Regions from separate parts of the Alishewanella sp. BS5-314 genome, predicted to be linked through region 2. Evidence: riboswitches for the same ligand, from Rfam matches in the RefSeq annotation. Region 2 holds a riboswitch; the other holds the start of a gene.
What was found. Region 2 has a riboswitch for cobalamin ahead of H1D31_RS07040 (ABC transporter ATP-binding protein). Riboswitches for the same ligand answer to the same signal wherever they lie in the genome.
Positions count from the first base shown of each region.

Region 1 (15,932 bases), 1.0 Mb from region 2:
CGCTTACCACCAAGCAACAGGCTGTATGCCATCGCCGGGCAGAGTTCGGGGCTGGAAGACTTTCTGGCGTCCAACAAAAGGGTCAGTTGCTGCTCCAGACGTTGCTGGAACAGCGGCAGGCTGGCTGGGGTCAAATTAGTCTCCTGTCTCCGGACTAAAGGCCGCCAGACTCTCTTGCTGCTGCTGTTGCAGTAAAATCTGGACTTTCTGTTCGGCACCTTGCAGTTGCAGTTGACTGTGTTTAACCAGCGCTATGCCACGTTCAAATTGGCTCAGCGCCTGCTCTAACGACAGCTCGCCCTGCTCCAGTTGCTGGACAATGAGCTCCAGTTCCTGCATCGACTGTTCAAACGGCATGGTGTCTGCGTTTTTTTTATTCATCCGACTCCCCAAAAACTGTGCGCAACCTTATCCTAGCAGGCTATTATGGTCAATGCTGCACGACTTGGAAACGACTAAATTGGTATTTTGCGTTGAATTATTGCTTAATGTTCAGCAACTGAAGTCGATAACAGAGTGTTGGCTAAGGTAAAATTAAGCTATACGTATAAAAGTTAGTCAGCACAATTTCTGTCGGTTAAGGAGTGAGATGTGGATTTAGCGACGCTGATCGGAATGTTAGGCGCTATCGGCTTTGTGGTGATGGCGATGATTATCGGTAGTGCCGGTGATCCTGGGATGTTTGGCGATCTGGTCTCGGTGTTAATTGTGGTTGGCGGCTCAGTTTTTGTTGTGCTGTCAAAATTTACCCTGACACAGTTTCTCGGTGCCGGTAAGGCTGCGGTAAAAGCCTTTATGTTTAAGATTGAAGCCCCGGAAGAGCTGATTGAAAAGGCCGTGCAGCTGGGTGACTCAGCGCGCAAAGGTGGCTTCCTGGCGCTGGAAGAGGCGGAGATCCCGAATGCCTTTATGCAAAAAGGTATCAATATGCTGGTTGACGGCCACGATGCTGATGTGGTGCGGGCGACCTTGCAAAAAGATATTGCGCTGACCGAGAAACGGCATGAAAACGCTATCGGCGTATTTAAGAGTCTCGGCGATGTGGCGCCGGCGATGGGGATGATTGGTACTCTAATCGGTTTGGTGGCGATGCTATCCAATATGGACGATCCGAAAGCGATAGGCCCGGCGATGGCGGTTGCACTGTTAACTACGCTTTATGGTGCCTTTATTGCCAACGTTATTGCCATCCCATTGGCCGATAAACTGGCCATTCGCAATCAACAGGAAAAGCTTAATAATATGCTGATTTTGGATGCCGTACTGGGGATCCAGGATGGCCAGAACCCGAAAGTGATCGAAGGGATCCTGCGCAATTATCTGGCTCAGGGTAAACGTGAGGTCGCCGGAGAAGCCGCATGAGTGATAGCGAGCAAGAGTGTAAATGCCCACCCCCTGGTTTACCCCAGTATATGGGCACCTTTGCCGATCTGATGGCATTGTTAATGTGCTTCTTTGTGCTACTGCTGGCCTTTTCCGAAATGGATGTGTTGAAATTTAAGCAGATTGCCGGCTCCATGAAGTTTGCCTTTGGTGTGCAAAATAAAATTGAAGTGGATGATATTCCCAAGGGCACCAGTGTTATTGCGATGGAATTCCGGCCTGGCCGGCCCGATCCGACGCCGATTGAAACCATCCAGCAGCAAACAATGGAAATGACGCAACAGGTGATTGAATTTCAGGCGGGCGAAGAAGATTCGGCCGGTGGACGCCAGGAACAGCGAGAAGATCAGACTGGTGGCCAGTCTGCGTTAAATGCGGAAGAAACCGAAACCGCGGAAGCTATGGCTGAGGCTGCGCAGGAACAGATTAATGAAACGGTTAAGAAGATGGCGCAGGAGCTGGAGCAGCAGATTGTCGACGGAGCCATTGAACTGGAATCGCTGGGGCAGCAGATTATTATCCGTATTCGGGAAAATGGCTCTTTTCCGTCAGGCTCTTCCTTTCTACAACCCAGATTTAAACCCATTGTGCTGCAAATTGGCCGGATGCTGGTGGATATTCCGGGTGAAATTACTGTCAGTGGTCACACTGATGATTTCCAGGTCGCGGATGAGCTACATCTGAACAACTGGGATTTATCGGCAAAACGCGCGGTGTCGGTTGCCAGTGAGTTGCTGCGGGCGCCCGGCTTTGACCGTAATCGCTTAATCGTGGTAGGACATGCCGATACCAGGCCCCTGGTACCCAATAATAGCGAGCTAAACCGGCGCCGGAACCGGCGGGTAGAAATTGCGATTATGCAGGGTAAAGCCAAGGAGTCGGAGCCGGTCAGTTTACAACCGGTAAGCCCGCCTTAGGCTAACCTACAATCAGCTACGTAGCCAGCATGTGCCTTGTTCGCACTTTGCTGGCTTTTTCGCTATAATGCGCGCCTTTTTTTGCTACCGACAAGCCATCATGCTGGAATTTATTATCAAGCTGCACCCGGAAATCTCGATCAAAAGTAAGTCAGTGCGAAAACGGCAGACCATGCTGTTGGAGCGCAACCTGAGAACCATCCTGAAACAACTGGATGAGCAGGTAGAAGTGCTGAATAACTTTGACCACCTTACCGTGCGCAGCCAGCAGGCAACGGCGTCATTGCGCAGCCAGATGATTGAACGTTTGAGCTGTATTCCCGGTATCGTCAGTTTTTCCCAGATGCAAACCCGGCAGTTTACCGATCTGCACGATATTTTTCTGCAGGTGGCGGCGGTTTATGAAGCTCAGTTGCCGGGCAAGACATTCTGTGTCCGGGTCAGGCGGCAGGGGAGCCACAGTTTTAGCTCGCTGGAAGCCGAGCGTTATATCGGTGGCGGGCTGAACCAGCGGGTCGGCAGTGCCAGGGTACAACTGAAAAAGCCTGAGCTGACAATTAAGCTGGAAATTAAACAGGATCAGTTTTTACTGGTCAGCGAAAGCTTTGCTGGTATGGGCGGCTTCCCGCTACCGTCGCAATCTGATGTCTTGTCCTTGATTTCGGGCGGCTATGATTCAGCGGTGGCCAGCTATCTGATGATCCGCAAGGGGTTACGCACGCACTACCTGTTCTTCAATTTAGGTGGTGCCGCGCATGAAACTGGTGTGCGCGAAATGGCATTTTATCTGTGGCAAAAATACAGTTTGTCGCATCGGGTGAAATTTGTTAGTGTTGATTTTGCACCGGTAGTAACCGAAATTCTGGAGAAAGTGGAATCCGGCCTGATGGGCGTGGTGTTAAAACGGATGATGATGCGTGCCGCCAGTCAGGTAGCAGCAGATTTGGGTATCAAAGCGCTGGTGACCGGTGAGAGTATCGGTCAGGTTGCCAGCCAGACCATTGCCAACCTGGCGGTCATTGACCGGGTCACCGATACACTGATCCTGCGACCACTGATTTATCAGGATAAGCAAGAAATCATCGATCTGGCCAAGCAGATTGGTGCTGAGGAGTTAGCCCGTACCATGCCGGAATACTGTGGCGTGATTTCAAAAAGCCCGACTGTCAATGCTGTGCTGTCTGAGGTGGAGGCGACAGAAGCTGCCTTTGACAGTGCCATCCTGCAGCAGGTGGTCCGGGAGGCGAAAATTCTGGATATTCGCACCGTCGAGTATCAGGCTGAGCAACAGGCCCGTACCGTGGCGGTAGAAGAGGTCTTGCCCGCGGATGCGGTGGTGCTGGATATCCGAGCACCGGATGAAACTGAGGCTAAACCTTTGCAATTGCATAGCCACCAGGTACAACAGATCCCCTTTTTCCGTCTGGCATCGCAATTCCCGCAACTGGATCAGAGCAAACAATATTACTGTTATTGTGAGCGCGGCGTAATGAGCCGGCTACAGGCCTTACTGCTGCAGGAAATGGGTTATCAAAATGTGGCGGTGTACCGGCCCTGATAGCTCAGGCGGTATGACGAAGCGCCTGCCATAAGGCCAGGTTCTCTGGTACCGCCAAACCGTGACGGGCTGCGCGTGAGACAATATAGCCGGTGATAGCGGCGATTTCCGTTTGACGCCCGGCGTTGACATCTTGCTGCATCGATGAATAGTTGTGCGCAGTATTGGCGATCACCTGTTGTACTAACGCCAGTGTCGGCGCTGGCAACAGGCTGATACCTTCGGCCCCGGCTACCAGACAGACCTCATTCACAATAGCTGCCAATAAGGGTTGATAGTCTGCTGCGGCCAAAGCGCCGTTGCGACACTGATGAATTGCCGTCAGTGGATTGATCGCTGCATTGACAGCCAGTTTGCGCCACAAAGCCGGCCGGATATCGTCAGTCAATGTCACCGGTCCCAGCGCCGTATCCAGCATCGCCACCACGCTCGTCGTGGCTTGCTGTGCCTTAGCGTTTAAAGGCGCCAGTACGCTTTGCCCCAAACCACTATGTTGCACACCATCAGAGCTGCGCAAAGCCGCATGGCTGGTTGACAGAAACCACAATCCCTGGCCAGGAGCCAGCTGCTGTTGCAGCCACCCCAGATCCGGCATGCCGTTGTGGCTGACAATCAGCTGGGCATCGGCGGCAAGTACTGGCGCCAGTTGCCGCAAGCAGTTTTGCACGGCATAGGCTTTTACTGGGACTAGCAACAGCGTTAACGGTGCTTCGGCCGCGGGGAAATGCAGTGACCGTGGCTCTCCCTTTGCTGGTACAAAAATACAATCAAGGTTTGCTGCTTGCCGCAGCCAGAGATTGACCTGCCAGCCGGCTAGCTGCAACCGACTGGCAGCGAGCAAGCCGATGGCGCCACGGCCAACTATCTGACAGCGCGGCTGCGCGGACGGCAAAAGTGCCATAGCTTACGTCCAAGGTAAAATGCCAGGATGCCAGCGATATCTGCCAGCCAATCCCAGATATCGCCGTGGCGACGGGTGAAGTGCTCCTGCACGACTTCAATCAGCGCGCCATACAGTGCCAGCAAAAGAAACAATTTCCAGAATACCAGGCGAAAGCCTTTGAAAAACAGCCAACTTAGTACAACAAAAATCAGAAAGTGCGCCAGTTTATCCAGGTTAGCAATACCGGCACCGACGCGGTGACCACTGATTTCAGCCAGAAAACCTACAGTAGAAACAATTAACACCAGCACGCATAACAGACGATAAAAGGATTGGGGCACGTTACAACCTCCGCGAAAGTCGCTCGGATTGTAACAGTTTTCTGGTTATAATCGCCAGTAAACCGCATACAGGAGAATAAGATGCCGTCCTTTGATATTGTCTCAGAAGTCGATCAGCAGGAAGTGTTGAATGCTGTTGATAATGCCAATCGGGAATTACAAACCCGCTTTGACTTTCGCGGTGTCACCGCAGAATTTGCGTTAAAAGACAAAGTGGTGACCCTGACCGCTGATGCCGAGTTTCAGCTGCAGCAAATGGTGGAGATTTTTCTGACTAAGGCTGTGAAACGCGGTATTGATATCCGTTCATTCAAAGAGGGTAGTGTCACCTTCTCAGGTAAAACCTGTAGTAAGACCTTGAATCTGTTACAAGGTATTGAAACCGAGATGGCGAAAAAACTGGTTAAGCTGATTAAAGACAGCAAAGCCAAGGTACAGGCTTCGATCCAGGGCGAGCAGGTACGGGTGACCGGCAAAAAGCGCGACGACCTGCAGGAAGTCATTGCACTGGTGCGTGGCGCCGAGCTGGAGCAAGCGTTTCAGTTCACCAACTTTCGCGATTAAGGTTCAGCCATCCAGAAGTCTGTTGACATTCTGAGAGAAGGGCGTAAACTGCGACGGCTTTTATCTTCGGATAGAAGCCGTTTTTATTTTCAGGTGCCCCGGCAGATGCTGCCGAGGGTTAAACGGGAATCTGGTGTAACACCAGAGCTGCCCCCGCAACGGTAAGTGACTGTACCTGTTTCTGATGCCACTGTCGCAAGATGGGAAGGTGAAGCAGGTGGTGGCCCACAGCTGCCAGGTAACAAGCCCGGAGACCGGCCTGACAATCCGACCAACCTGATGCAATGTGCGGTGGGCACATTGGGAGATGCTATGTTGCAATTTCGTCTGGCAGCACCGCTGCTACTTACGCTTTGTTCAGCCACAACTATGGCTGAGTCTGTTGAACGCATTAATATTCACGCCAGCCGCACTGCCTTAGCAGAAGCCGATGTATTGGCCAGTATCTCAGTGCTGGAGCGTGAAGATATTCTGGCCCGGCAAGCTGCCGACTTACCGGCCCTATTAGCACAGTTGCCGGGCATTAACCTGTCGCGGGATGGTGGCCGTGGCCAAAGTACTGGTCTTTATCTGCGCGGCGGTAATACCGGTTACACCCTGGTGTTGATTGACGGCGTGCGCGCTGGCTCGGCCACCACCGGTGCCAAAGCCCTGAGTATGGTGCCGCTGGAATTAATTGAGCGGATTGAGGTGATCCGTGGACCCCGCGCGGCCTGGTATGGCGCCGATGCACTCGCTGGGGTGATCGTCATTAGTACCCGCCAGGGGCAGGGCGCTGAGCTGCAACTGAATGCCGGCAGTTACGGACAGGCCGCTGCCGATCTGGCGCTGGGCCAGCAATTTGGGGCGCTGCAGTTAAACAGCGCTTTCGGCTACAGCCGGGCCGACGGTTTTGACGTGCGGGATGGTCTGGATCCGGACCGGGATGGCTATCAACAGCGTTTTGCCAAATTTGCTGCTGCCCTGACCACGGTAGCGGGGGACTTTAATGCCCAGTTTGATATTAACTCCGGCACCTATCAGTATGATACCGCCTGGGGGAGTGAAGATCAGGGCGATGTATTGCATCGCAGCTATATTTTGGGTTGGCAGTATGCTGCCGACCAGCTGCAACAGCAGGCTCAGCTTAGCCGTAGCCTGGATGATGAGACCAGCTTTGGTCCAGACTCCCGCAGCCCCTTTGTCACCGAGCGCGAGGAGTTTAACTATCAGGCCAACCTGGCATTGAGCGAGGCGCTGAATTGGTTAGCGGGTGTTAACTGGTATAGCGAAGATGTACAGCGCTCGGGTGTCGGTTATCTGGAAAGCCGGCGCATCAATCAGGCGCTATTCAGTGGTGTGCATCTGAAGCAGGATAGCTGGTTACTAGAGGGCTCGGCCAGGCGCGATCTGACCGACCAATATGGCGCCAATAATACCTGGCAACTGGCGGCTGGTTATCGTTTTGCCGAACATTGGTTAGTACGGACCAGCCGTGGTGCGGCCTTTAAAGCGCCGACCTTTAATGATTTATACTATCCGGGCAGCGGCAATGCAGAGCTTGCGCCAGAGCGCAGTGTGGCGGATGAGATTGCGCTTAGCTATCAGGTTGCCAATGGTAGTTTTGAACTGGCCTGGTTCGAAACCCAGGTGCAGGATCTGATCCAGTTTGATATGACCAGTTTCCGGCCGGAAAATATCAGCCGGGCGCGTTTGTCCGGTGTCGAGTTCGCCGTGACCGCAGAGCTGGGCAGTTTGACCCAACAGCTGGCCTATACCTTGTTGAATACCAAAAATCAGTTAAGTGGTCAGCGTTTGGTGCGCCGGCCCAAACATACGTTACACTGGCGATTAGAGCAGCAATGGCAGGCGCTGAGCGCCTTTGTGACAGCGGATTATCAGAGTGATACCTATCAGGGCGATTTTGCCAGCCGCAGCGAGCTGGGCGGCTTTACGCTGTGGGGGCTGGGCCTGGCCTATCAGCTGCAACCTGCGCTGACGCTACGGGCCAAAGTGGATAACCTGCTGGATAAACAGTATCAAACCAGTGACGGTTACAATACCGCCGGTGTGAATCTGAATCTTAGCCTGCAATACCGCTTATTCTAAGCGATATGGTGCGCCAGAGGCCGTCGTTATGACGGCCTTTGTTTTAGCTGAGCTAAAAACTGCTGGCGAAACTTCTGCAGCTTCGGGGTGATGATCCAGTGGCAATAGCCTTGTTGCGGATTCTGGCGGTAATAGCCCTGATGATAGGCCTCTGCCGGATAAAAGGTACTGGCCGGACTGAGCTCGGTGACGATAGCGGCATCGAACAGACCGGCCTGATTGAGCTCGCTAATAAAGGCCTCCGCCTGTTGCTGTTGGCTGCCGCTGTGATAAAAAATGACTGAGCGGTATTGGCTGCCAATATCATTGCCCTGGCGGTTTAGCTGGGTCGGGTCATGCAGGGCAAAAAATACCTGACAGAGCTCGGCAAAGCTGATGCGCTCCCGGTCATAGCTAACCTGCACCACTTCTGCATGACCTGTCTGGCCACTGCAGACACTCTGATAATCCGGCGCTAACGTATGGCCGCCCATATAACCACTGAGCGCGCTGTGCACGCCATCAAGTTCATTCAGTGCTGCCTCCAGACACCAAAAGCAGCCGGCACCAAAGGTTGCCACTTCGTTTGCCATTTTTGATACTCCCTGCGCTGTGATTTGATCATCTACCTTAAGTTTAACGTAAGTAACACATTATTAGTTTAGATGGGATCAGTAAAAGATGACGATCGCTGTAGTCGGTGCCGGTATCGCCGGCCTGGCTTGTGCTAACCGGCTGCAACAACTGGGCAAGCCGGTTCAGCTATTTGATAAAGCCCGCGGGCCGGGTGGGCGTATGACCAGTAAACGCAGCGCTGAGGGTTATCTGGATTTAGGTGCGCAGTATTTTACCGCCCGGCATCCGTCTTTTATGGCACAGGTTCAACAATGGCAACAGCAAGGCGTGGTTGCGCCCTGGTTGGCAGCCATGTCGCAGTTTGTGGCGGGTAAACTGCTGCCATCTCCGGACGCTCAGCTGCGTTTTGTCGGTGTGCCGGCGATGCATAGCCCACTGCGACAGCTGGCGCAGGGGCTGGATATCCGCTATCAATGTCAACTGCAACGGATCTGGCAGCAAGATCATTATTGGTGGCTGCAGGATACAACAGGTCAGGACTATGGCCCTTTTAGCCAGGTCGTACTGACAGTACCACCTCAGCAAGCCGCAGCACTATTGCCAGCTGAGTTCAGCACACTGTTACCGCAACAGATACTGACCCCCTGTTGGGCGGTTGATTTGCAATTGACAAGGCCAAGCGGTAGCAATGTTGGCGGGATCTTTGTGAAAGACCCGCAACTGCCGTTGTCGTGGCTTTGCCGGCAAAATAGTAAACCCGGGCGTGCAGGCCCGGAGCATTGGCTATTGCATTTTACGGCCGCCTTTAGTCAGCAGCATCTGGAGCAGGCGGCCAGCTTCTGGCAGGAGCTGGCTGCCGAATTGCTGACTAAGGTTTTGGCACAGCCGGTCGAGGTTGCGGCTGCTATCTGCCATCGCTGGCGCTTTGCTCAGATTGCGGAGGTTGCACAGCCAGTACCGCCGGTTAGTCTTGCAGCTGGCCTTTGGCTGGCTGGTGACTGGTTGCGCGGCGGAAGGGTAGAAAATGCCTGGTTAAGTGGTACTGAGGTGGCGGAGCAGATACAAAATGACTGAACACTGGTTAATTATTGGCGCCAGCGGCGGTATTGCGCAGGGCCTGCTACAGAATTTATTGGCTGCCGGGCATCAGGTTTCGGCGATCAGCCGCCAGCCGTTAGCTGAGCCGATATCCGGTGTGAGCTGGTACCAACTACAGAGTGCAGAGCAGGGCGCAGCTGACGCGGTTTTGGCCAGGATTTTTCAGCTGCCCGTTACCGCCGTTGTGATATGCCAGGGCTGGTTGCATGGCGATGGGCATTTGCCGGAGAAAAGTCTGCAGCAAGTAAGCCGAGAGGCGCTGCAGCAGAGTATGGAGATTAATCTGTTTAGCCCGGTTTTCTATTTGCAGGCACTACAGCCCTGGCTACAGAAACAACCGGGGATCCGGGTAGCGGTACTCAGTGCTAAGGTCGGGAGTATCAGTGATAATCAGCTCGGTGGTTGGTACAGTTACCGGATGGCCAAGGCGGCGCTGAATATGCTGGTACGCTGCGCCAGTATTGAGCTTGGCCGTGTGAATAAAACTGCAGCGCTGTTTAGCCTGCATCCGGGCACCACCGACAGCGCTTTGTCAGCACCTTTTCAGCAGCGGCTGCCGGCAGGGCAGTTGCAAAGCGCAGCGGCAACGGCGGAACGTTTGCTAAGCGTGATCCGGCAAAGCCAGCTGACGGACTCCGGTTTGCTGCTGAATTGGGACGGGCAGCCGATCCCTTTTTAATGCTCTGATGCGGCACAATAAAAAACGGGAGCACCAGGCTCCCGTTTTTTATTGTTAATCTTAATCCACCTCCTATAGAGGTGGATTGTTACTTACGCCAGTTAGGACTTCGCAGGCGAGTTATCGCTATCGATAGCGCCCGGCACCACCTCATCAGCCGCATGTTCGTCCGGCGCAGCCGCTTCCAGACGTTCCAGCTCACGACTTAATGCTTTCGGTGAGCCAGTGTTACGGGCAATCGCAATATAGGTCACAGGCACTACGTAGAGCGTCAGCAGGGTCGCAAAGGCGACACCGCTTAAAATTACCATACCAATCACCATCCGGCTTTCTGAGCCCGGGCCTGTTGCCAGTACTAACGGCAAGCTACTCATCACGGTTGTAAAGGCAGTCATCACGATAGGGCGCAGCCGCTGCGCCGCAGCGCGCTTTACCGCCTCTTCAAAGGCGATCCCGGCATCACGCAGCTGGTTGGCGAACTCCACAATCAGGATGCCGTTCTTCGCCACTAAGCCTATCAGCATCACGAGTCCGATTTGACTGTAGATATTCAGTGTCATACCAGAGAAATACAGACCTGACAGGGCACCAACCAGACCAAGTGGCACGGTGATCATAATGACCAGCGGATGGATAAAGCTTTCAAACTGAGCCGCCAGTACCAGATAGGTGATAATCAATGCCAGTACAAATACCAGTGTTGTCGATTTACCACTTTCCTGGAACAGTAACGACTCGCCTTTGTAATCAATACCGACCGGCTCATCAATTTCGGTTCGGACAATCGTCTCCAGATACTCCAGTGCTTCCCCCAGACTGTAGCCGGGCGCCAGACCACCAGTGATAGTAATGGCACGCATCCGGTTATAGCGGTTCAGGCTTGAAGCCGTAGCTTCTTCACGCAAGGTCACCAGGTTATCCAGCGGAATTAACTCCCGGCTGCTGTCTGAGCGAATATAGACATTGCTGATTTTACCAGGGGCGCGGAAGTCATCATCCAGGCCCTCGATAATCACATCATATTCCCGGCCACGATCCAGGAAGGTGGTCACCCGACGGCCACCCAGCATCGCTTCCAGCGCCCGGCCAATGGCGCCGACCGAGACACCTAAATCACCGGCACGGTCGGTATCGATTTCTACCAATACCTGCGGTACCGTTTCTTTGTAATCGTGATCCAGCATCAATAAATTCGGATTCTCTGCTGCTCGGCGTAAAATAATATCGCGCCACTGTGCCAGTTCCTCATAGGTATTGCCCTGAATCACGAACTGCACCGGCCGGTTACCGCCGCCACCGCCGCCTAATCCACCACGCATAAAGGTGAAGGCCCTAACATCTGGCAGTTCGTTAATTTTTTGGCCAATTTCAGTCACTAGCTCCTGAGTCGGTCGTTTACCGTTATACCAATTCTCGGTACCCACTATGGCAATACCACCGCTGTTGCCCCAGCCTGGTACCCGGATCAGCATTCGCGTCAACTGACCGTCCTGGTAATAAGGGGTCAGGATATCTTCAATTAACCGCATATTGCGGCTATTGCTCTGATAGCTGGCGCCTTCAGCCGGACTCATCATTACAAAGAAGGTACCACGATCCTCTTGTGGGGCCAGTTCGCTTGGCAGCATTCGTACCAATTGATAGCTGGCCAGAAAACACAGCGCTACGACGATGAGTACCGGCCAACGGGTGTTGCAGACCACGGCTAACTGGCTCTTATAAGCGGCTTCCAGCTTAGCAAAAGCAGCGTGCAGCCAGGTACCCAGCTTGCTCTCGCGTTTGCGGTGACTCAGGATTTTTGAGCACAGCATAGGTGATAACGTCAGCGCCACCACACTGGAAAACGCCACCGCTGCTGCCACCGCCAGCGCAAATTCAGTGAATAGCTTACCCAACTGGCCCTGCATAAAGACCAGTGGCACAAAGACGGAAATCAGTACCAAGGTAGTGGCAACCACCGCAAAACCCACTTCACGGGCACCGCGATAGGCTGCCAACAATGGTGCTTCGCCCTGTTCAATCCGGCGGTAGATATTCTCCAATACCACGATAGAGTCATCTACCACCAGACCAATCGCCAGTACCATTGCCAGCAAGGTCAACAGGTTAATGGAGAAATCCAGAGCGAAGAGTACTGTTACCGCAGAGACCAGTGCCACCGGTACGGTAATAGCCGGAATAAAGGTGGCTCTGATATTGCCGAGGAACAGGAAAATCACCAAAATAACCATACACATGGCGATACCGAGGGTGTTATAAACTTCTTTAATCGACTGGGCAATAAAGACTGAAGAGTCATAGCCTGGCTCAATGGTCATGCCCGGCGGCAGATTAGCCTTGATGCGTTCCATTTCCGCCCGGGCGTTGCGTACCACTTCCAGCGTATTGGCTTTTGACTGTTTGATAATACCGATACCCAGGATATTCTTACCGTCACTGCGGAATTCACCTTCCTCATCTTCTGCCGTTAACATGACATCGGCAATTTCTGCCAGTCGTACCAGATAGTTATTAGCTCCGCGTTTAACGACGATGCGTTCAAAGTCCTGCTGGGTGCGGAAAGAGCGCACCACCCGAACCGTAAAATCGCGATCGATCGATTTAATATTACCGGCTGGCAGTTCGACGTTTTCGGCGCGAAGTACCGCCTCAACATCTTGTACTGTGACACCACGGGCAGCCATCGCGTCGCGATCTAACCAAATCCGCATCGCATAATCGCGGGCACCACCAAACTGCAGGCGAGCCACGCCATCGACTACCGAAAACCGCTCTGCAATATAGCGGTTGGCATAATCAGTCAGTTCCAGCGTGGTCATATTGTCGCTGTTAAGCAAAAACCAGGCGATGGTATCTTCGTCAGCATTGGCTTTAAAGACTTCTGGTGGGTCCGCTTGATCTGGCAGGTTATTCAGTGCGCGTGAAACCCGCTCGCGTACATCGTTAGCGGCTGCGTCGATGTCCCGCTCTACGTTAAACTCAATGGTAATGCTGGAGCGGCCATTGCGGCTGCTGGAGTTAATGCTTTTAATGCCTTCAACACCGCTGATCCGGTCTTCCAGCATTTGCGTTATTTTGCTCTCAACGATTTCGGCGGAGGCGCCCGGATAATTGGTATTGATACTAACAACAGGCGTATCGATATCCGGATATTCCCGCAGCGGCAGCATAGTGAAGCAAACAATGCCGAAAATCACCAGTAACAGGTTGATTACAGTAGCAAAAACCGGGCGTTTGACTGAGGTATCAGATAACCACATAGTTAGCCCTCAATTTTGCTGATAGTGACGCCGGTGCGGACCTTTTGCACCCCTTCGACAATAATTTCATCGCCCTCAGCTAAGCCTGATTCCACTTCTACCCAGCCAGGGATCCGCTGGCCAATTTGCACTTCCCGTTGTTGCACACGGTTTTCGGCATCGACAACAAACACATATTGCCGGTTCTGTTGCGGCACCAAAGCTTTTTCAGAGATTTGCAGCACCTGCCGGTTATCCAGTTGCAAACGGACATTGAGCAGCATACCTGGTCTTAACATCAGGTTATCGTTCGCAATCCGGCCATGAATAGTCACTGAGCGGGTCACCGGATCTAATCGGGTATCAATGGCGGTCACTTCACCTTCAAAAGGTAATTTGCCGTACGCAACGTTAGTTACAGTAAGCGGCATACCGACGGCCACATCGGCCAGATGCCGCTCAGCGATCCGAAATTCTACCCGTAACTGTTGAATATCATCCAGCGTAGTGATCACGGTGCCAGCATTAACGAAGGCGCCGCGGCTAATTTGACGCAAGCCGAGAAAACCACTGAATGGGGCGCGGATAGTCATGTCATTGAGCTGTTGTCTGGCAATATCCAGTTGTGCCAGGGTGCTGTTAACCCGGGTCTGTTGCTCATCCAGCAAGGATTGGGCGGTAGCCTGGGTGGTAGCCAGATTTTTTAAACGGTCAAGTTGCCGGCGCTGCTCGGTTAGTACAGCTTCCAGTTCGGCGACCCTGGCTTTTTGCTGCACGTTATTTAAACGTGCTATCACATCGCCGGCATTCACTTTCTGGCCTTCGCTAACATTGAGTTCGATTAAGAATTCGCTGCTTGGTGCAATTAGCTGTACCGAGTTATTGGCGATACCGGTACCTATGGCACTGACTTCCCGCATCATTTGCTGAGTGCTAACGGTGGCAGTTTTAACGGCAACAGCACCGCCAGGCCCACGGCTATTGCCATTGCTTTGTTGAGATTGCCAGTACAAAAAGCCAACAAAACACAATAAGGCCAATAAAATGAACCATATCAAGCGAGAGTGTAAAGGCGCCAAGGGAACTCCAATTTAATCAAAAAATAAACTCAGGGTATTGTATGGAAAGAATCGCCGTTCAGATTTCCTGTTATCGCACTCATCCTGCGGTCTGTCGTATCAGTCTAGCTGGTTCATGACGGTTAACCCAGAAGCGGTGAAATAACGTAAGATAATACAACAAGATTATGACAACGCGAGGTCGCAGTATGAAACAGGGGTTTGCTGGTTCTGCCAGTAGTGGCGGTGCCAGATTATTATTGAGTAGTTTGGCTGTATTACTGTTACTGCTGTTGTACACCCTGTTGTTCGCCAGCCAGTTTAGCTGGTGGTTGGGTATTGCTTATATGGCGTCTTTATTGGCAGCATTTCTGGGTTGGGCAAAATTGGCTGAGCCCAAATATAGTTTGGAACTTGATGAGTATGGCATCCGCTACTGTCACCGGGCAGGCAGTTGCCGTCTGGATTTTAGTGCCTTTGCTTATTGTGCGGTGCCGGAGCTGGATGGTAAGCCACTGGCTTTTATCGGCTTTAAGATCACAGATTTCGATGCGTTACTGCAGCAATTGCCGTTGCGGTTAGCGGTCAGAATGATGACAGAGCAGCGACCGCTGTATCTGGAAGCGATCCGGCAAAGCTGTGCCAGCGGCCAGTGTGCCACTGAGTTGTTAAAAGAAAAGGACTTTTTCAACAGTGGTAAACAGCGCTATGACGGTGTTCGAGCCGCCTTTGCGCAGCGTATGCAACGTCTGGCAGAGGCTTGCGGCTTTGAGTTTATGGTGCCGGTTAATGTATCGGCAGAGGTGGCCCAGCAATGGTGTCAGGCGATAAACAAGCAGCGGTTGGCCAGCTTACAAACAGGGAACTAGACACTGCTAAACTGCTGTATCATAATAACCTTAATCTAAACAACCGGCAGAGTAGTAATGAATAATTATGAAAAAGCTTTTCTGGTCAGTGGCCGGAATACCATCATTCATAAAAATAAAAAGCTGGACCTGGTGATTATTAACGATGATCAGGACCCGCCAATTTTGGTATCTCGACACGGCGTAAAAGTTTTTGAGGACGCAGTGCCATCTAGTCGCAGCGAAGCCAAGGAACGCTACCTGGAGTTGGTGGACGTATCGAGTGTCGATGTGTTCGGTGAGACTAAGACGTTGTTGTTTATTCAGGCGCTAAACAACAAAGAATATAAAATCGAGTATACTAAAAAGGGTACGGATATGTTTATCCGGGTTCACCAGGATAACTATATTTAACTACCCTTGGTGAGGTAGATAGCCAGAATAACGCGCTGACCAGCAGACAGCGCTTGCTTTTATGTAAAAAATTTGGTTCAGTAACGGCATCTTGTCTCAGGTAATGCTTTTTTCTTATAACGGATAGTGAAGTCCGGCCAGCACAGGGTGATAGCAGGAAGTAACTGACAAAAGCAATACCTGATAACTCCCTGAAGTAATGGGAATATTTATGGAATTTACTGAGCACGACCTCAATATAATAATCAAAGTGCCGGTTTCTGCTGCACCTCTGACTGCTGACGCCCTAAAACAAGCCATCATTGAT
Region 1 is NZ_JACEHJ010000002.1:1,583,704-1,599,635, reverse strand. Features, by position in the region: gene ispA ((2E,6E)-farnesyl diphosphate synthase) at 1-134, opposite strand, end outside; gene xseB (exodeoxyribonuclease VII small subunit) at 136-381, opposite strand; gene pomA (flagellar motor protein PomA) at 592-1,362, shown strand; gene H1D31_RS11825 (flagellar motor protein MotB) at 1,359-2,300, shown strand; gene thiI (tRNA uracil 4-sulfurtransferase ThiI) at 2,401-3,858, shown strand; gene H1D31_RS11815 (ketopantoate reductase family protein) at 3,863-4,759, opposite strand; gene H1D31_RS11810 (VanZ family protein) at 4,720-5,082, opposite strand; gene H1D31_RS11805 (YajQ family cyclic di-GMP-binding protein) at 5,164-5,646, shown strand; cobalamin riboswitch at 5,721-5,924, shown strand; gene H1D31_RS11800 (TonB-dependent receptor domain-containing protein) at 5,959-7,734, shown strand; gene msrA (peptide-methionine (S)-S-oxide reductase MsrA) at 7,761-8,306, opposite strand; gene H1D31_RS11790 (NAD(P)/FAD-dependent oxidoreductase) at 8,395-9,363, shown strand; gene H1D31_RS11785 (SDR family NAD(P)-dependent oxidoreductase) at 9,356-10,066, shown strand; gene H1D31_RS11780 (efflux RND transporter permease subunit) at 10,168-13,326, opposite strand; gene H1D31_RS11775 (efflux RND transporter periplasmic adaptor subunit) at 13,329-14,345, opposite strand; gene H1D31_RS11770 (DUF2982 domain-containing protein) at 14,573-15,232, shown strand; gene H1D31_RS11765 (hypothetical protein) at 15,290-15,625, shown strand; gene H1D31_RS11760 (DUF342 domain-containing protein) at 15,837-15,932, shown strand, end outside.
Region 1: another riboswitch for cobalamin. It lies ahead of H1D31_RS11800 (TonB-dependent receptor domain-containing protein); the one in region 2 lies ahead of H1D31_RS07040 (ABC transporter ATP-binding protein).

Region 2 (15,932 bases):
TACTTAAAGGCAGCCACAGTAGCAGGCAAAGCAGCAGATATGGGCGCATCTTACCAATCCAGACCGCGCTGTGCTTTGACACCAGCATCGAAAGCATGTTTCACCACCTGTACCTCACTGACCGTGTCAGCTAACTCAATTAAACGACGATGACAGGCGCGGCCGGTGATCACCACATGTTGTTTTGCTGGCCGATTTAATAGCGCCCGTTCAATTCGCTCCAGCGGCAGATAATGGAAGGTCAGCATATAGGTCAGTTCATCCAGCAGCACCAGATCGATGCTGTCGTCAGCCAAAAAGCGCTCCGCTTCCTGCCACACCAACTCTGCCGCGGCAATATCACCGGCCCGATCCTGCGTATCCCAGGTAAAGCCGGTGGCCATTACCGCAAACTCCACGCCATGTTGCTGCAGTAAATTACGCTCACCACAGTCCCAGCTACCTTTAATAAACTGCACCACCGCTGCCGTTAAGCCATGTCCGACGGCACGGGCCACAGTACCAAAACCGGCTGTGGACTTCCCCTTACCATTGCCGGTTAACACCAATAGCAGCCCTTTCTCAATATTGGCACGGGCTACCGCCGCATCAACCTGAGCTTTTAGCCGTTGCTGTCTGGCCTGATGCTGCTGTTGTTTAAGCTGCTCTGACATCTGTACTCCCCATTACACCCGTCGCCGTAGCAACAATAAGAAAAAGAGACTTCCCAGCACTGAGGTAATGACCCCTAGCGGGATTTCCTGCTGTGCCAACAAGGTCCGCGATAGATTATCGACCCATAACATAAAGACCGCGCCCAATAAGGCCGATCCCAGCAGCAAGGGCACAGCGGTGACACCAAACAAATAACGCACCATATGTGGCACCAACAGACCGACAAAGGCGATACCGCCGCATTGTGACACAATCACCGCACTGACCAGCGCCGTGGCAATCAGCAACACCAGGCGCAGACGCTCGGGCCGGATGCCGAGGCTGCGGGCGCTACTGTCTGATAATAACAGTGCATCCAGTTGCCGTCGCAGTGCCAGCGCCAGCAGCAGCAGCAAGACGACCGGAGGGCCAATTAACATTAAGCTTTGCCAGCTGCTGCGGCTTAAACTGCCCATTAACCAGAAGATCACCCGATTGGCGGCAAAGGGCTCGGCAAAATACAAAATAAAGCTGCTGATGGCGCTGAGCATAAAGGATACCGCCACCCCGGCTAACAGCGTGATCTCAATACGTTGTCGTTGCTGACGCATGGCTACCGCCAGCACCAGCACAATCGCCAGCATAGCCCCGACAAAGGCACCCAGCGCCATACTCAGTTGCTGCTCTGGCAACACGATGCTGACAATAGTCGCGCCCAGTGCTGCACCGGCCATCAAACCAAATAAATAAGGATCGGCCAGTGGATTACGGCTGGCATTTTGTAACACAGCGCCGCTGACCGCTAAGCCAGCCCCAACCAGTAAGGCAGTCAGTACCCGTGGCAACCGCAATTGCCAGATAATGGTTTCGGCCAGCGGCTCAGTCCCGTTGAACTGCATTGCCGCCGCCAGCGTCGACAACGGAAACGAAACACTGCCAAGCAACAGGCTCATCACGACACTTACCAGCAACACCAGTGCGAGCGCAGATAACGCCAACGGGTAATAACGGGTCCAGCGGCTCATAATGCGACCTGCGGGCTGATAAACTGTACCTGCCACCAACCATATTGCGGATGCTGACTGACTGCTACCGGTAACTCAAATACCTCGCTCAGTAATGCCGGTTGCAACACCTGATCCGGACGGCCAAAGGCACGCACCTTGCCCTGGTCCAACAGCAATAATTTGTGACAATAGCGCGCAGCGAGATCCAGATCATGGATAGCGCAAATGACGGTTTTTTTCAGCTGCAATAGCAGTTGTAACAACTGATGCTGATGTTTCACATCCAGATGGTTAGTCGGCTCATCCAGCAATAGCACACTGGCTTGTTGCACCAGCGCCCGGGCCAACGTCAGGCGTTGCCATTCACCACCCGACAGGCTCTCGACCGGCTGCTGTTGTTTCTCCAGCAAACCGGTTTGCCTGAGCGCCAGCAACACTTGTTGCCGGTCATAATCGTTATCCGGTTCAAACCAACTTTTGTGCGGCAAGAGCCCAAGTGCAGCCACCTGATAACAGCTCAAACCGGTTAAAGGTGGATTATGCTGCGGTAAGAATGCCAGCTGCCTGGCTAATTGCCGTAGTGGGATGCTGGCCAGAGATTTACCGGCAAACAACAGCTTGCCACTGTCCGGCGCCGGACAACCACTTAACAGCGACAGCAACGAGCTTTTGCCGGCACCATTCGGGCCAATAATTCCCACCAGCTCACCGGGTGCCAGCTCCAAGCTAATATCCTGCAGCACCTGAGTGCGCTGGCGCTGCTGCGGATAGCTCAGACTAATTTGCTGTAATGAATAAATGGCGCTCACGCGATTGTCCAGTTAGTTAATGGGCAGCAACCAAGGACAACCGGCAGTGCAAGCTGCAGGCCGGGCAAAGGCGCTACCGTGTATTCCCGCACGGGCGTATCAAAGGCATAATTCGTGTTCTGGCAGGTCTCCTGACTTAACGCGATAACCCACAGCCACCTTCCCGTTATCAATACTGACACAGTGGTATTAGCTGCAGCGCGTTTCACAGTTGCGGGTACAGTTCAGGTATTCCACCTGATTCCCTTTTCAAGCACGTTGCTCACCAGACTGCGGCATTCTAGCAGCTAAGACCGCCAACTGCCAGAGAGTCGAACTGCAGTAAAAATCCATGGGCGTAGTGATGTTTTCGGCCTGAAGAGTCCGCGCTAGCGAACAAAATCTAAGCAGCAAACGTCAACACACCCTAAATTCAGCTAAGCTGTTAAGGGTATTTAGCTATGATGAGGATAAGTTATGACAATTAAGGTGCTTGCGATCTGTGGTAGTTTACGCGCCCGCTCGACTAACCGCGGTTTATTGCGTTTTGCCCAGGCAAACGCCCCCACCGGTATGAAGATCCATATTGCCGATTTGCTGGATGTGCCTTTCTATAATGCCGATCTGGCAGAGAAACCCGCGGCCGTAAGCACCCTGCTGCAAGAGTTTGCCGAGGCGGATGCCCTGCTACTGGCCTGTCCGGAGTACAATTACTCACTGGCGCCAGCGTTGAAAAATGCGCTGGATTGGGCCTCACGGGAGCCGGATAACCACTTGTTACGCGGCAAACCGGTGGCGATCCTCGGCTCTGCCGGTGGTATGGGCAGCTCGCGCTCACAATACCATTTACGCCAGGTCTGTGTTTATCTGGACTTACACCCCCTGAATAAGCCGGAAGTCTTTGCTAATGCCTTTAGCGGCGCCTTTGACCACGAGGGTAACTTGCTGGACCAAAAGATCCAGGACAATATCCGGCAATTGCTGCAAGCATTGTCCCTTTGGCAGAAACAATTAAGCCTGCCTGTTGGCTGACGTAAGCGAAAATAGTGTTATAATATCGCGTGTTTAAGGGCGCAATGCCTGGTCTTTGCCTGCAAGGCGTCAGCTATAGCTATGTTGGGTGAGTGCCAGGTGAGTGTTGGGTGATAAAAGGATTTATAAATAGCTGATGCGGATTCTGGGATTGTTATTAGCTTTGAGTGTTATGCTGCCGGTTTATGCCACCGCGCCGGCTGAGTCTGTGCTGGAGTTTCGCCAGGCGCTGGGCTCACCGGCTTCCCGCTATAGCCAAAGCCTGCTAACAGAAGCTTATCAACGGCTTGGTGTCGAAGCCCGGTTTATCGAGGTGCCGCTGGGTCGCAGTTTAATCGAATCCGATAAAGGTAATCTGGCCGGTGAGCTGGCGCGCGTGCTGCATATTAACCAACAGTATAAGAATCTGTGGCCAGTGCCTTATGTGCTGTTTGATACCCATGTTTACCTCTATGTTAACCAGCAACGCTGTGCCGGTTGTCAGCTGTCACAAGTCCAAAGCCTGGCCTATGTTCGCGGCACCTTAATTGTCGAAGAGTTACTGCGGAAGTTACCCGCCTCGCGTCAGGTGATTGGCAGCGGTAGTCTGGATGCCGCCAAACAAATGTTTTTGACTGGCAAAGTCGATGGCGTACTGTTTCCGGCATACAAACTCAATGCCACTAGCACATTCCCGATCAGTGAGCAAATTCTACAAAGCCTGCCGGATTATCATTTTCTACACCGACAACATCAGGAGCTGATCCCGAGGCTAACGCAGATGTTGTTTCAGCTGGAGCGTGAAGGTTTTGCCGAGCGTCTGCGGTTAAAATACGGCGTACCGGCACCGCGACGCCAGCTTTCGCGCAATGAAAAGCCTTTTGCCGAGTACTAGGGCGTGTTGACGTTTGCTGCTTGTTTTTGCAGCAAACGTCAACACGCCCTAACTCCCTGTTACGTCATTTCGTATCACGCTTTGGCAAATAAAAAACCCCGCCAAACAGCGCGGGGTTTTTCACAACGACCTAGCATTCTAACGGGTATATTTTTCCAGCCACTGGAACACTTCGTTATACCAGCGCACCCGGTTATCCGGCTTTAAGATCCAGTGGTTTTCATCCGGGAAGATCACCAGGCGCGATTCAATGCCCTTGCGCTGCAGGTTAGTAAAGGCGCCTAAGCCCTGCGCATAAGGTACCCGATAGTCTTTCAGGCCATGGATCACCAGCATCGGCGTTTGCCATTTATCGGCATGCGCCGCCGGGTTAAATTTCTGATAGTCTGACTCCGGGTTCCAGGCCGTGCCACCTAAATCAAACTCCGGAAACCAAAGCTCTTCGGTGCTGCCGTAGAAACTTGGCATATCATATAAACCGGCATGATTGACCAGACACTTAAAGCCATCCGGCCAGTTACCGGCGATCCAGTTCATCATAAAGCCGCCATAAGAGGCGCCCAGCGCACAGGCACGGTTGCCATCGATCCACGGATAGGCCTGCACCACATGCGCAAAGCCTTTTTGCAGATCAACCAGCGGCTTACCACCCCAATCACGGCTGATCGAGTCGGTAAAGGCCTGACCATAGCCGGTAGAGCCATGGAAATCGACCATCACCACCGCATAGCCTTTGGCGGCATAAAGCTGGGCATTCCAACGCTCGTTAAACATATTGCCAAAGCTACCCTGTGGGCCGCCATGCACTAAAAAGGCCATCGGGTATTTTTTGTTTGGCTCAAAGTTCCAGGGTTTAACCAGATAACCATAGACGGTCGCATCTTCCGCGCCTTTAAAGCTAAACTGCTCAAAGTCACCAAACTGAATGCCTTCAGCCCATTTGGCATTAACCTGAGTTAACTGCTGTGGCTGTGAACCATCCGCATTGGTCTGGAAAATTTCGGCTGGCATATTCAGCCGGTGATTGGTAAATACCAGCTTATCCGCCGCAACTTGCAGATTACCGGCATAGCCATCACCATACAGTTTAATCACATCGCCAAAACTGGTGTTAATGGCGTAGATGCTGTACTGCCCGACATCCTGAGTGGTGACATAGATGGTTCTGTTATCACGGCCAAAATAGAAATCAGAAATCGAGCGATCCCAGTTCGGCGCCACTTCTTTGCGCTCGCCGGTAATCAAATCCAGCAACATCAGGCCAAAACGATCTGCCTCAGCGCCCGGCTTTTGCATCGCCAGATAGGCCAGAAAACGGCCATCATTGGAGAACTTGGGTTTGGCATCCCAGGCCGGATTGTCGGCCGTCAGATTGACCTTCTCACCACCATTAATCGACACCTGAAACAAATCAAAGTTAGTGTGCCAGGCCTGATCAACCGCCGGGATCTTGGCACTGAACACCAGTTGCTGATTATCCGGCGTAAAGGCCACTTCGCTGATACCGGCGATATTGGTATTCCAGTCGGCCATCAGGTTTTTCGCATCAGTAACAGGGGCATCGCCGAGCACCGCCACGTGCAGATGTTCACGATACTGATCCAGCCAGTGATCCCAGTGCCGTACCATCAACTGGTCATAGGCCAGCGCAGTATCTTTGCGCTCCGCTTCTTTGGCTTTGGCATCCAGCGTACATTGCAGCGTCTGACAACCGGGTTTCACTGTTAAACTCAGCGCCAGGGTTTTGCCATCGCTGGCCAGTTTAAAGCCGTTAATTGGTAAGGGTAGCCGGGTCACCTGCCGGGCTTCACCGCCTTCCAGCGACAGTTGCCACAGCTGGGTGCTGCCAGTGCGATTAGCTAAAAAGAAAATACTCTTGCCATCCGGGTGCCACTGCACCGCTGTTTCGCGGCTGCTGTTTTCGGTTAAACGGCGAACTTGCCGATTTTCACCCAGTTGCATTAAATAGAGATCATGGCTGGTATCAGCCGGCGCAAAACCGCCGTTAGTCTGGCTATAAACCAGCGAACGGCCATCCGGCGACAAAGCCAGATTACCAACTTTATTATGTTGATTCAGATGTTCGACCGTCAGTGGTCCTTTGGCCAGCGCACCAGCACTAAAGAGTGCTAACGCCACTAAACTCTGATGTTTCATGGTTCCCCCAGTTAGTAAAAAGCCGCAGTCATCGCTGCGGCCTTGTTAGAATCAGGCTTTCAGTTTGGCATCCAGCTCAGCAATATTGGCTTTCCAAATTGCCGGCCCCTGCTTATGCACGTTATTACCGTTGCTGTCCACTGCTACAGTTACCGGCATATCTTCGACTTCAAACTCATAGATCGCTTCCATACCCAGATCGGCAAAGGCCACGACCCGGGCTTTCTTAATGGCTTTCGACACCAGATAAGCGGCGCCGCCCACGGCCATCAGATAAACAGCTTTATGCTGTTTGATACTCTCAACCGTTTGATCACCGCGCTCGGATTTACCAATCATGCCCAGCAGACCAGTTTGCGACAACATCATATCGGTAAACTTATCCATCCGGGTCGCGGTTGTCGGGCCGGCCGGGCCTACTACTTCATCACGTACGGCATCAACCGGGCCAACGTAATAGATAAATTTATTTTTCAGATCCACACCTTGTGGTAAACCTTCGCCTTTATTCAGCATATCGGCAATGCGTTTGTGTGCCGCATCACGGCCGGTTAACATCTTACCGCTTAACAGCACAGTTTCACCGGCTTGCCAGCTTTGTACATCCTCTGGCGTCACGGTATCCAGATTGACCCGGCGCACATTGCTACCAAGCTCCCAGGTCACCTGCGGCCAGTCTTCCAGTTTCGGCGGCGTAATATCGGCCGGGCCAGAACCATCTAAATGGAAATGCACATGGCGGGTGGCGGCACAGTTCGGGATCATCACCACCGGCAATGAGGCCGCATGGGTGGGTACTGATTTGATTTTGACATCTACGACCGTGGTTAAGCCACCCAAGCCCTGGGCGCCAATGCCCAGTTTGTTCACTTTTTCATACAACTCTAACCGCAGTTTTTCTTCCGCGTTTTGCGGCCCTCTGGCCAGCAACTCCTGAATATCCACCGGCTCCATCAGCGATTCTTTCGCCAGCACCGCGGCTTTTTCCGCCGTACCGCCAATACCGATGCCAAGCATGCCTGGCGGACACCAGCCAGCACCCATTTTGGGCAGGGTTTCCAGCACCCAATCGACAATAGAATCGGACGGATTCAGCATTGCCATCTTGGTTTTATTTTCTGAACCACCGCCTTTAGCGGCGATCATCACTTCGACATGATGACCAGGCACCAGATCGATATGCACTACCGCTGGCGTATTATCCTTGGTGTTTTTACGTAAACCGGCCGGATCGGCAACAATAGAGGCCCGCAGCGGGTTATCCGGATTCATATAAGCACGGCGGGTGCCTTCATCCACCATTTGCTGCACCGTCAGGTCTGTTTTATCCCATTTCACATCCATGCCAATCTTAACGAAGCAGGTAACAATGCCGGTATCCTGACAGATCGGACGATGGCCTTCGGCTGACATCCGCGAATTAATCAGAATTTGTGCAATGGCATCTTTCGCGGCCTGGTTTTGCTCTTTGTGATAAGCCACTTCCAGTGCCTGAATAAAATCCAGCGGGTGATAATAGGAGATGTACTGCAGCGCATCTTCGATGCTTTCAATAAAATCTTGTTGGCGAATAACCGTCATGCTTGCCCTTCCTCTGTCGCCCAAGCGGCGAGACATTTAACTATTAGTGTGGGTGCTGGTATGATAGCGCGCATCCCCAACAGCGGCTAGTCCAAATCATGCAGCAGTATCTGATATACGACGCCAAATCTGAACCCGAATTTTCTCTGCTGGAGATTTTTGCTCATTTTGCCAGCGAGCCCTGGTCAATGTTGCTCGATTCCGCGGATGCCAGTCACCCGAATAGCCGTTACCAGATTATGGTGGCACAGCCGGTGGCAACCCTGCATAGCCAGCACGGTAACACCATCCTGACCGACGAGCACGGCAGCCATCATTACACAACCGATCCGTTCAAGGTATTAGACTGTGCGCTAAAGCGTTACTTTGCGACGCCCTGTCACAGTGAGCTGCCCTTTGTCGGCGGCGCCCTTGGTTATTTTGGTTATGATCTGGGCCGCTATCTGGAACGCCTGCCGGAACAGGCGCAAGCTGATTTGCAGCTACCGGATATGGCGCTGGGTCTGTATCAATGGGCGCTGATTTATGATCAACAACAAAAGCAGCTCTGGTACACCGATTACCGGCAGGATGCGGAACAACACTGGCATAAATTGCAGCAAAGATTAAGCACGCAACCGCCGCTAAGCCGCCCCTTTAGTTTGCAAAGTGACTGGCAAGCCAATATGACCCAGGCTGAGTATCAGCATAAATTCGCCCGGGTACAGCAAGAGCTAAGTAGCGGTAACTGTTATCAGATTAATCTGGCACAACGTTTTAGCGCCGCTTATCAGGGCGACGAATGGCAGGCGTATCTGAAGCTACGGCAAAAAAATGCAGCGCCCTTTTCGGCCTTTATCCGCTTGCCAGCCGCTGCGGTGCTCAGTATCTCGCCGGAACGCTTTTTGCTGCTGCAGGATGGTCAGATTGAAACCAAGCCAATTAAAGGTACCCGGCCGCGTGGTTTCTGTGCGCAAACCGACCAGATAGAAGCTGAAAATCTGCAAACCTCGCCAAAAGATCGCGCTGAAAATGTGATGATTGTCGATTTGCTGCGCAACGATCTGGGTAAAGTATGTCAGCCGGGGTCGGTCGAGGTGCCGGCCTTGTTTGCCATTGAGAGCTTTCCGGCCGTACATCATCTGGTCAGTACCGTTACCGGCACTCTGGCAGCGCCGAATAGCGCCTGTGATTTGCTGCGGGCGGCTTTTCCCGGCGGCTCTATTACCGGCGCCCCGAAAATCAGTGCCATGCAATTAATTGAACAGCTGGAACCCCACCGGCGCAGCGTCTATTGCGGCGCTATCGGCTATATCAGCAGTACCGGCCGTATGGATACCAATATCGCGATCCGCACCCTGGTTTGCGAACAGGGGCAGATCCATTGCTGGGCCGGTGGTGGTCTGGTGGCGGATTCGAAAGCTGACAGCGAATATCAGGAAACGCTGGATAAGGTGGCAAAAATTCTGCCGGTATTAACTGCGATACAGCGAGCTTAAAGGAATAAACAGCAGGTGCAAGCCGAACAATTTTTGAACCGCTATCTACTCAGACCATTGCCTGCAACCACGCCACAGCCGCTAGTTGCAGAGCTAAGGCGCAGCGCTGTGTTGGTACCGCTGCTGCACTACGCAGACGAGCTACACCTGCTGTTGACACGCCGCGCTCTGACACTGGCCCATCATCCGGGGCAAATCAGCTTCCCCGGTGGCATGCTGGAAACAGGTGAGACGGCTATTCAGGCGGCCTGCCGCGAAGCCGAAGAAGAGATAGGCTTGCCAGCAACAACTATCCGGGTACTGGGTGAGTTACAGCCACTGCAAACATTAACCGGCTTTCATATCAGTCCGGTGGTTGCCCTGGTAACGCCAGGTCAGGCCTATCGTTTGAATAAGCAGGAAGTCAGTGAAATCTTTGAAGTGCCGCTTAGCTTTTTTCTGAACCCTGCCAGTCAGCAGGGATGGCCAGTCTGGTGGCGCGGTAAACAGCAACACCTGACCGTAATACCTTATCAGGACAAGCTGATTTGGGGCGCCACAGCCGGCATTATTCAGCAATTATTAACCCAGATCCGCTGAGCGCAGCCTGCAATATGCGAATTTTGTAAAGAAAACTGCACTCTCGCGCGAAAAAAGACACTGAATAGAGCTGTTGCAGATACTGAACAGACCTCTGGCGCCCTGACAGCCATGGCATCCATCAGTTAGAATACCGACTATCAGGCTCCCTACTCTAACTATAATAAGTCGTATTTATGATCATTAGTGCATTTGATATGTTTAGCATCGGCATTGGCCCCTCCAGCTCCCATACGGTGGGCCCAATGCGTGCAGCAAAGAAATTTACTGAGCAGCTGCAACAACAGCAACTGTTAAGCCGTTGTGATAGCGTAAAAGTGGAATTATTCGGCTCGCTGGGCCAAACCGGTATTGGCCATGGCACTGGCAAGGCGGTGATCCTGGGGTTGTCTGGCTACTTGCCGGAAAGCGTCGACCCGGATGCAGTAGAAGGTATTCTGCGCCAGGTGCATGACAGCCAAAAGTTACAACTGGCACAGCAACACGCGGTGAATTTCCCACGCGACGGCGCCATTGTGTTCCACCGCCGTAAAACGCTGAAAGAGCACTCCAATGGCATGGAGCTGATTGCTTATGACAGCGAGAAAAATGTGCTGCTAAGCGAAGTCTACTTTTCCATTGGTGGCGGTTTTATCGTGAAAGCCGAAGATTTTGCCAAAGAAAAAGAAGCAGCCAGTCAGTTCGTCGCGGCTAACCCACCACCCTACCCATTTGAGTCAGGCGCAGAGTTATTAGCACTGTGTAAAGAGCATGGCCTGTCGATTTCGGGCTTGATGCATGAAAACGAAAGAGTGCTGCGTAGCAGTGCGCAAATTGAAAGTGAGCTGAATAATATCTGGCTGACCATGCGCGCCTGTATTGAACGCGGTATTCGCACCGAGGGTATTTTACCCGGTGGCTTAAAAGTGAAACGCCGCGCCCCCGCCTTACATAAAAAGCTGATGGCAGAGAAAAGTGCCGATCCACTGCAGGTAATGGACTGGGTCAATCTGTTTGCGCTGGCGGTAAACGAGGAAAACGCCGCCGGTGGTCGGGTCGTTACTGCACCGACTAACGGTGCTGCCGGTATTATTCCGGCGGTGTTAATGTACTACGACAAATTTATTCAGCCGGTCAGCCCGGAAATCGCCAGTCGCTATCTGTTAACCGCGGCCGCCATTGGTATTTTGTATAAGAAAAATGCCTCGATATCCGGCGCCGAAGTCGGTTGTCAGGGTGAAGTTGGCGTAGCCTGCTCAATGGCCGCAGCGGCACTAACCGAAATTCTAGGTGGCAGCCCGCAGCATGTTGAGAACGCGGCTGAGATCGGCATGGAGCATAATCTGGGCTTAACCTGTGATCCGGTTGGCGGTTTAGTGCAGGTGCCCTGTATTGAACGCAATGCGATGGGGTCAATTAAAGCCATTAACGCTTCGCGACTGGCGCTACGTGGCAGTGGCGATCACAAGGTATCGCTGGATAAGGTGATCAAAACCATGTGGGATACCGGTAAGGATATGCAGACCAAGTACAAAGAAACCTCACGCGGTGGTCTGGCGGTAAATATTATCGAGTGTTAAAGCGCTGTGGTGCTATTTGTGCCGGCTAGCCGGCCGGTGCCAGGCCATCTTCATCAGTAAGCGGAAAATCAACCAGTTCCGCTTGCTGATAATCCTGCAATAATTGTTCAGCCTGCTCCGCCTGCTCGTCGGCGACAAACACATTAGCAAAACCCAGCGCGGCCAAATCCCCTACCGCACCCTGCAAATAATGACCACCGACGTAGGTGTCAATCCCCTCGCTATTAAGCATCCCGGCGATAATATGGGCTTCCAATATATCGTTGGCACGAAAGATAATTTTCATAAATGTCCCTGTTTTAGGGCGTTAAGACACCCTTGACAGCTTAGCTGAAAAACCAGTACGCCACCAGTGCCGCCCCGCTGCAATAAAATAGCATCGGCCACAGCGTATAACGGATAATCTCTCCCTCGCGACCATGTAAATTCACTACGCTGGCCGCTGCTACCACATTGACCACACAAATCATATTGCCGGCGTTGGCGCCAAGCATTTGCAGCGCCAGCACCAGAGACTGCGGCAATTCCGCCTGCAGTGCCATCTGCTGCTGAAAGCTGCCAAACATCAGATTAGAGAAGGTGGCAGAGCCAGCAATAAAAGAGCCTAAGGCACCAACAATGGCAGCAAAACCCAGCCAATAGTCTGCCAGGTGGGCCGCCGCCAGTTCAGCCAGCGCCAGCGGCATCGCCGGTAAACCGGCGCTGTTAACATCAGAATGCAAGAAAATCCGCACCATCGGCACCGCCGCACCGAGCGCAATACAGGACGGTAACAGCATCTTACTACTCTGGGTTAACGCCTGCTGCAGCATACTGAACTTAGCCTTAAACAGCCACAGTGCCAGCAAGGCCGTCAGCAGGAATACCGTACCCGGTAAATACAGCGGCGCCACCGTAACACTGAGTTCAGAGCCTAAGATCTGCTGCCATTGCCAATTTAGCCCCTGCAGCATCGCTCTAAAGGGCAGCGCCGGCACCCGGGTTAACACCAATAATGTGGCCACCAGCGCATAGGGCAACCAGGCTTGCCAAAGCGGTATCTGGCTGCTGTGCGCTGTATTCTCAGGCGTGTTTTCTGCAGCAGGCAGACTGTTGTCGGCTGTCACAGGTTTTGGCACTAACCAGCCCCGACTTGCAGCCGTCGCGGTTAGCGCCAGCCCCAATAACGCACCCAGGACAGAGGGAAACTCCGGACCAAGCAACCAGGTCACCAGCCAGGCCGGTAAGGTAAAGGCAAAGCCAGCGAATAACGCAAAGGGCGTGGCAGCCAGGCCGTAACGCCAGTTAGCCTGAGTGCTAAAATAACGGCTGTATAGCAGCACCATCAGCAGAGGTAAAAAACTGGCGACAAAGATATCGATACTGATTGCCAGCAGTGCCGTTTGCTGCAGCTCTGATGCGCTGATCCCAGGTACGCCTTGTGCCAGCCCCACCAATACCGGAGTACCGACAGCACCAAAGGACACCGCCGCCGAATCCGCCACCAGTGCCAGCACTACGGCAGAGAGCGGACTAAAGCCCAGCGCCACTAACAAGGGCGCCACGATAGCCGCCGGGGTACCAAAACCGGCCGCGCCTTCCAGAAAGCCAACAAAGAGCCAACCAATAATCAACAGCTGGACTCTTTTGTCGGCAGAAAGCCGCGCAAAGCCTTGTTTAATCACCTCCATGGCGCCGGATAACAGCAACACCTTTAACAACACCAAAGCACCGAAGATAATCCACAGAATAGTGGCAGCGATCACCAGGCCTTCCAGGGTGGCGGCCGTTAAGTGTAATAACGGTACCTGCCATACCAGCAGGGCTAATAACGCGGATAACAGTAAACTCAATGGCATCGCCTGCCGTGCCGGCAGGCGCAATAAAACCAGTAGGATAAAAACGCTGAACAGCGGCATCGCCGCTGTCAGCAGTTGCAGCAAGGTCACTCAACCTCCGCTTATGCCAGTTGCAGATGTTATTTAGAGAAGCCCTGCTCGGAGGTCGCCGCTATGGCTTTCTTACCACGGAACAGTCTTTTTACATCTTCCAGCATAACATAAAGTGCCGGGATCAAGACCAGGGTAATTACGGTTGCAAACAGAATACCGAATGCCAGCGACACTGCCATCGGGATCACGATTTGCGCTTGTAAACTGCGCTCCAGTACTATCGGTGCCAGACCAACAAAGGTAGTTAATGAAGTCAGTAAAATGGCCCTAAAGCGCTGCGTTCCTGCATCGACTACGGCTTGCTTAATCGCCACACCCTGTGCCCGGGCGCGGTTAACAAAGTCCACCATAATCAGACTGTCGTTTACCACCACCCCGGCCAGTGCCACTAAGCCGAACACCGACATAATGCTCATCGATAAGCCCAGCAGCATATGGCCAATCACCGCCCCGATCAGGCCAAAGGGGATCACGCTCATAATAATCAGCGGCTGGGAGTAGGATTTCAGCGGGATCGCCATTAAGGCATAGATACAGAACATAGCAAACACAGCAGCCTTCATTAGATCTCGCTGGGCATCCATTTCATCCTGGCTGGCACCATCCAACTGGCCACTGACGCCGGGATATTTTTGTTCCAGTTCTTTCAGGATGCCGCGACGCACTTCAGACACCACCTTGCCAGGCTCCACCAGACTCTTATCTGCCGCCGCGGTAATGGTCACCGACCGTTCACCATTGACCCGGTTAATGGCGCTAAAGCTTGGTTGCAAGGTATAGCTGGCCACCTGTGAAAACGGCACCTCACCACCATTGGCAGTACGGATCCGCATATTCTCCAAATCACCCAAGGAACGGCGTTCTTCCCGCGGGTAGCGCACCATTACTTTTACTTCTTCACCGCCGCGTTGCACGCGCTGTGCTTCGGCACCATAGAAACCATTTCTGACCTGCCGCGCCAAATCAGCCAGAGTCAAACCTAACAGATCGGCTTCCGGTTTTAACGCCAGCACAATTTCATCATTGCCCCCACGCAGGTTATCTTCAATATCAAATACGCCCTCGTAACCCGCCAGCGCCGCCTTTAACTCTTCTGTTGCGGCTTGCAACTGCGCCAAGTCACGGCCACGTAATTGCAGCGCGATATCCGCGCCGCTGCCCATGGTCGAATTATTGATGCGGAAGGTTTTTAAACCCGGGATCTCTGGAATTTGCTCACGCCACAGCCGGGCGATCTCAAAGGCATCAATTTCGCGGCCTTCGCTTTTATCCAGTTCAATGACCAGCTGACCGGCAGTATCGCTGTTTAAAAATACTAGCCGGTGTTTGACGACCATGTCCTCACCCGAGGCCAGTAGCTGCTGATCGACGCGCATTAACGCGGCTTCGATTTCCTGGATTGCCAGTACCGTTGCCTCGTTGGAAGCGCCTTCTTCCATTTGCACGCTGGCTTGCATAAAGTCGCTTGGTACATTCGGGAAAAACACCCAACGCACAAAACCTGCTGACATCACACCGAACATCACAATCAACATGGCAAAAAATATCGCCATGGTGACGTAGCGAAATTCAATACATCTCTCGATAAAAGGCCGGTAGCGGTTTTCAATAAAGCTAAACAGTACCCGCGAAACGGCACCGCGTACCCGCTTTAACGAATTACTGCCAAAGCGCCCTAAAGCATAGACGCCGCCCCGGTTTGGATCCCAAGGTTTGGTGTTCATATTGGCAATATGCGCCGGCAGGATCAGTTTGGACTCAATAATAGAAAATGCCAGACAGAGTACCACTACCCAGGCAATGGAACCCCAGATCGCGGATTGTGCGCCACCGACCATTAACATCGGCACAAAGGCAGCAATGGTCGTCAATACACCAAAGGTTGCCGGCATCGCCACTTTTTTCGCGCCGGCAATGACCGCATCCGTTGATTTACCGCGCTTTTCAATTTCAGTGTAGGCGCTTTCGCCGATAATAATGGCATCATCGACCACTATCCCCAACACCAGGATAAAGCCGAACAAACTGATCATATTGATCGAGACATCAAAGAACGACAGTGGCAGCAATGCCAGGGCGCCGAGGAAGCAGATTGGAATACCCACCATGACCCAGAATGCGACCCGGAACTCCAAAAATAGCGTTAACGCCAGCAGCACCAGTATAACCCCATACAACAGGTTACTGGTCATCAAATCTAGACGACCTTGCAGGTAATAACTGGAATCTCCCCAGTAATCCAGCGTAATCGATGCGGGTAATTCCTGGCGTTTTTTCTCAATATAATTTTTTACCGTACCGGCAATACGCAAG
Region 2 is NZ_JACEHJ010000002.1:537,555-553,486, reverse strand. Features, by position in the region: gene H1D31_RS07055 (cobalamin-binding protein) at 1-49, opposite strand, end outside; gene cobO (cob(I)yrinic acid a,c-diamide adenosyltransferase) at 51-653, opposite strand; gene H1D31_RS07045 (FecCD family ABC transporter permease) at 666-1,658, opposite strand; gene H1D31_RS07040 (ABC transporter ATP-binding protein) at 1,655-2,449, opposite strand; cobalamin riboswitch at 2,553-2,734, opposite strand; gene H1D31_RS07035 (NADPH-dependent FMN reductase) at 2,906-3,460, shown strand; gene H1D31_RS07030 (ABC transporter substrate-binding protein) at 3,597-4,334, shown strand; gene H1D31_RS07025 (alpha/beta hydrolase family protein) at 4,473-6,491, opposite strand; gene H1D31_RS07020 (fumarate hydratase) at 6,543-8,072, opposite strand; gene pabB (aminodeoxychorismate synthase component I) at 8,171-9,550, shown strand; gene H1D31_RS07010 (CoA pyrophosphatase) at 9,566-10,129, shown strand; gene H1D31_RS07005 (L-serine ammonia-lyase) at 10,309-11,688, shown strand; gene H1D31_RS07000 (DUF2007 domain-containing protein) at 11,714-11,974, opposite strand; gene H1D31_RS06995 (L-lactate permease) at 12,015-13,616, opposite strand; gene H1D31_RS06990 (efflux RND transporter permease subunit) at 13,646-15,932, opposite strand, start outside.